Regions from separate parts of the Paenibacillus sp. NPDC056933 genome, predicted to be linked through region 2. Evidence: riboswitches for the same ligand, from Rfam matches in the RefSeq annotation. Region 2 holds a riboswitch; the other holds the start of a gene.
The links. Region 2 has a riboswitch for FMN ahead of ribD (bifunctional diaminohydroxyphosphoribosylaminopyrimidine deaminase/5-amino-6-(5-phosphoribosylamino)uracil reductase RibD). Riboswitches for the same ligand answer to the same signal wherever they lie in the genome.

Region 1 (2,205 bases), 430 kb from region 2:
CTCGTGTCTCATATGTACGTACCACCGCATTAACCTGAGGATTTACTTCTTCCATGCGTACAAACGCCGCTTCCAGTAATTCAACGGGGGAAACCTCCCGGGATCGAATCAGTTCTGCCAAACCTACGGCATCGTAGGAAGTATATGAAAATGAAGACATGATGATCGTTCCTCTCTGAATATAATTTATCTATATTATCCATATCTCATCGTACCATTGCAGTTGATAAAAGCATACAGAAAAAAGGAATCTGAGATAAGTTCTTATACTCATATATCGAAAAGCACCGTTCATCCATTCGGACAACCGGTGCTTTTGTCTTTAGCTTTTACTCTATATTTACGTTGCAAATATGATGCATTCAATCTGTACGAAGCTTTGGTGCGGCGTCAGCCGGAGTCGATGAGCGTTCCTGCTGTTTGGAGATGGCGAACAGCGCAACCCAGATGAGAATGAATCCAACCAACTGCTCCCAGGTAATCAATGTACGGAAAGCAATCCAGTTAACCAGCACCCCAGCCATCGGGAAGCTAAGTTCCGCGAGCGTGGCAACAGAGGCTTTGGTGGAAGAAAGCCCTTTATAATATAACAGAAGACTCAGTAACCCTGGCAACAATGCCTGGCCCAGAATATTGAGTGCCACAGCAGCCTGTTCGCCTGTTCCGGAAGGGAAGGTCCATGCAGCGCCCTCGTTCCATGTCATAAAGATCAGCAGTGGCAAGGCTACGACAAAGCGCAGGGAGGTGACCGTTTCATAACGGGTTTGTCCCAGCATCAGCCTGCCCATAACAGTTGAACCTCCCCATAAGGCAGCAGCGCCCAGCGAGAGCAGACTGCCTGCATGAACCCAGTTGTCCCAGTTCCCAAGGGGAAGGGTGAATCCGAATGTCAGTAGATATGTTCCTGCAAGTGCAATGATAAACAGTCCGCCAAAGCGACGTGGTAATGTTTCCTTTAACAGCAGCTTTGCCAGAACAATCGCAAATAGTGGCTGCATCTTTTGCAACAATAAAACGGTGTTGGGATCATTATGTGTGAGCGCAAGTGTGAATAATACCGTGGCGAGCGCTGATCCACCCCAGGAGATAAAAATCACGGCAATCCAGTGGCGGGCACGCAGGTTTTTCAGATCGGCCCGAAACTTCCACAGCACGGGAATCGCCACCAGGCTGACAATGATATGTTCCACAAGCACAATCTGAGTGGATGTCATCGTTTTGAGCAAAATAATGCGGAATAACGGATCTACACCCCAAAGGGCAGCGCCGAGAACAACCAGCCAAAATCCGGTATTACTTCGTTCCTTACGATAAATTGTTGATGCAGATTGGGTCTTTTCCATATTCAGGACTCCTTCGTCAGAACACGGAATCTTCAGTTGGCAAAATCGACAAAAGCCCCCGTTTTGGTATACACCAAATAAACGGGGGCTCAATCATGGACATGTCGTAAGGAAATAAGACTTCCCGTAAAGGCATGCCAATGTGTTGATCTTCTCTCATCCGGACTGTACCGTCGGCCTTGGAGTCACACCAAGTCAGTCGCTGAATATCCAAAGTCTGTTCAAACAGCGAGTCGCGGGCTGGTTCTATAAGAACATCACCGCCGGTCGGGAATTGCACCCTACCCCGAAGATCCTATTCAATTATATAGTGTATTGAACAAGCTGTAACATTAATAAGTTCATCTTATTCCTGTAAGCGCTAGCAGTTCAAGTGTTTTTTTAGAATATAATATTCCAACTTCCCTGTTGCCTACGCAGCAGTACAATCTGGCCAGCATGATAGGCATCGTGAAGGACCCAGCGGGCAAGTGCATGTGACCATTTTTCATCGGAGTTCATGTAAGGAGCTTCGAGATCGGATTCTTGTAATGTAGCAAGCTGATCTCGGAGCTGCCCTGCTAATTGAGTTGTGTCTTGCATAAGTTTTCTCCAGCCTCTGATATCGGAAGGGTCCCCGGAATCACCGAAGGTGGAATCATTGTTTTCGGCAGGTGTACCGGAGGGGGTTACACCCTGAATGCGATTCAACAAGCGTTGATTATAATAGTACATATGGTTAACCAACTGCCAGATACTTAATCCACCGGATGATGGAACCCAGGCTGCTTGTTCAGCAGTTAGTCCTTCGAGCGCCTTGGATAAAGGCACAATCCAATTACATTGATCCCAGGTGTCATCCTTCTGAATGAGCAATAGATCT
Region 2 (2,205 bases):
GTACACTAAGAAAAGTGCTATAAAGCTTGGCCCAGGGTCAATGCGTTCTGGCACCATTAACGATGGTCAATACGAAAGGAGTCATTTACATATGGCGAAACAAGCGAAAATCAAAATGGCAAACGGCGGAGAAGTTGTAATCGATCTGTTCGATCAAGAAGCTCCAAACACAGTAGCAAACTTTGAGAAGCTGGCAAACTCCGGTTTCTACAATGGTCTTGTATTCCACCGCGTTATTCCGGGCTTCGTTGCTCAGGGCGGATGCCCTAACGGTACCGGTGCAGGTGGCCCAGGCTACACAATCAACTGTGAGATCAACCCGAACAAACATGAGCGCGGAACATTGGCTATGGCACATGCAGGCCGTAACACAGGCGGAAGCCAGTTCTACATCTGCTACCAACCGCAACCACATTTGGATGGTCAACATACTGTATTTGGTAAAGTAACCAAAGGTATGGAGTTCGTAGATGCTTTTGAAGGTAAAGACAAAATGGAGACTGTTGAAGTTGTAGAAGCTTAATCAGGATCTCTGTAAGGAAACCGTTTCGCTTTGGCGAGACGGTTTTTTATTACACTTAAGCTTATTAAAAGTTAGTATGTGACAAAAAGGAACAAAAAATAATTGATTTTTTGGCATTAAAGTGCTAACATCCAATTAATAACGAAAGCGAATCCTTCAGGGCAGGGTGTAATTCCCTACCGGCGGTGATGCAGTCGTGTGAGGATGTCAATCCAGCACGAAGTGCAAAGTCCGTGACCTGTCTGCCTGTGGCAGATGGCTGATCTGGTGTAATTCCAGAACCGACAGTATAGTCTGGATGGGAGAAGGAGAGGGTGCAGTCCTAACGGGCCGCATTCCGCAGTATTGTTGCTGTACAGTTTTTGACGAATTCATTTTCTGTACAGGGAGAAATCCGGTTACATTCGGAAATCTTCATACATATGCCACATCATAGAAGCTCTTTACCTGTAAATGAAGTTCATTAAGGTATGTGTCTGCTTTCACTTGCCTGAAATGAAGTTTTTGGGCGAAGTGTTGTTGGTACTGTATCAATAGTATTGCTGATGACACATGTCTCTCATCATCCCCATCGAACGGATTGTTCGACGGGGATTTTTTATTAGATATGGAACATGCCTCTCAGTTGGAAGGGAGGTCAATACAATAACTCAGATTTTAACCGTGGGGTGAACGGATTGGAAATGATTAATGATGAATTTTATATGGCGCTGGCGTTGGATATGGCAGAACGGGCACAAGGACAGACAGGAATAAATCCGGTTGTAGGTTGTGTCGTTGTGAAAGAGGGGCGTATCGTAGGCCTGGGAAGTCACCTGAAACGGGGGACGGGCCATGCAGAGGTACATGCACTGAATATGGCGGGCAGCGATGCTGAAGGCAGTACAGTGTATGTTACACTCGAACCTTGCAGTCACTATGGCAAGACCCCTCCTTGCAGCGAACGTCTCATTCACGAGAAAGTGAAACGTGTCATTGTATGCTGTGAAGATCCGAATCCGCAAGTTTCCGGCAGAGGCATCAGCATGCTGCGCCAACAAGGGATTGAAGTTGAAGTGGGTGTCCTCCGTGAGCGCGGCAGACGGATGAATGAAAAATTCATTAAATACATTACAACAGGTCTTCCCTTTGTAACTTTAAAGACGGCTACTACTCTTGATGGCAAAATCGCTACTCGTAGCGGTGACAGCAAATGGATCTCTAACGAGCCGGCACGCGAGATTGTGCATGCTCTACGTCATCGTCATCAAGGAATTATGGTTGGTGTGGAAACTGTAATTGCTGACAATCCGGAGCTGACCACTCGTCTGCAGGTGGAAGGGATCAGCCCGGTGCGGATCGTTGTGGATTCCAAGCTGCGTCTGCCTGTAGGCTCCAAAATGGTTAAGGATGGTCTTGTACCAACTTGGGTGCTTACAACGGATGAAGCGAGCACTGAAGCAGCTGAGCGTTTGGAAGCATACGGTGTGGAGATTATACGTTGTGGTCCTGGACCGCGTGTAGATTTGCTGAGTGCACTCAGCAAGCTCGGTGAACGTGAGATTGGTTCAATCCTGCTTGAAGGCGGAGGCACACTGAATGGTGCTATGTTGGAAGCTCGGTTGGTAGACCGACTGCTTATGTTCATTGCTCCGAAAATTGTCGGAGGATACGATACACCAGGCAGTTTCCGCTTCGAGGGT

Region 1: linked by a shared signal. The riboswitch ahead of ACFTRD_RS15865 (DMT family transporter) and the one ahead of ribD (bifunctional diaminohydroxyphosphoribosylaminopyrimidine deaminase/5-amino-6-(5-phosphoribosylamino)uracil reductase RibD) in region 2 are both predicted to bind FMN.

What each region holds. Positions count from the first base shown of each region.
Region 1 covers NZ_JBHUQN010000002.1:205,103-207,307, reverse strand. The annotation lists gene ACFTRD_RS15870 (amidase) at 1-160, opposite strand, end outside; gene ACFTRD_RS15865 (DMT family transporter) at 363-1,343, opposite strand; FMN riboswitch at 1,488-1,641, opposite strand; gene ACFTRD_RS15860 (DinB family protein) at 1,725-2,205, opposite strand, start outside.
Region 2 covers NZ_JBHUQN010000002.1:633,484-635,688, reverse strand. The annotation lists gene ACFTRD_RS17815 (peptidylprolyl isomerase) at 92-523, shown strand; FMN riboswitch at 672-837, shown strand; gene ribD (bifunctional diaminohydroxyphosphoribosylaminopyrimidine deaminase/5-amino-6-(5-phosphoribosylamino)uracil reductase RibD) at 1,201-2,205, shown strand, end outside.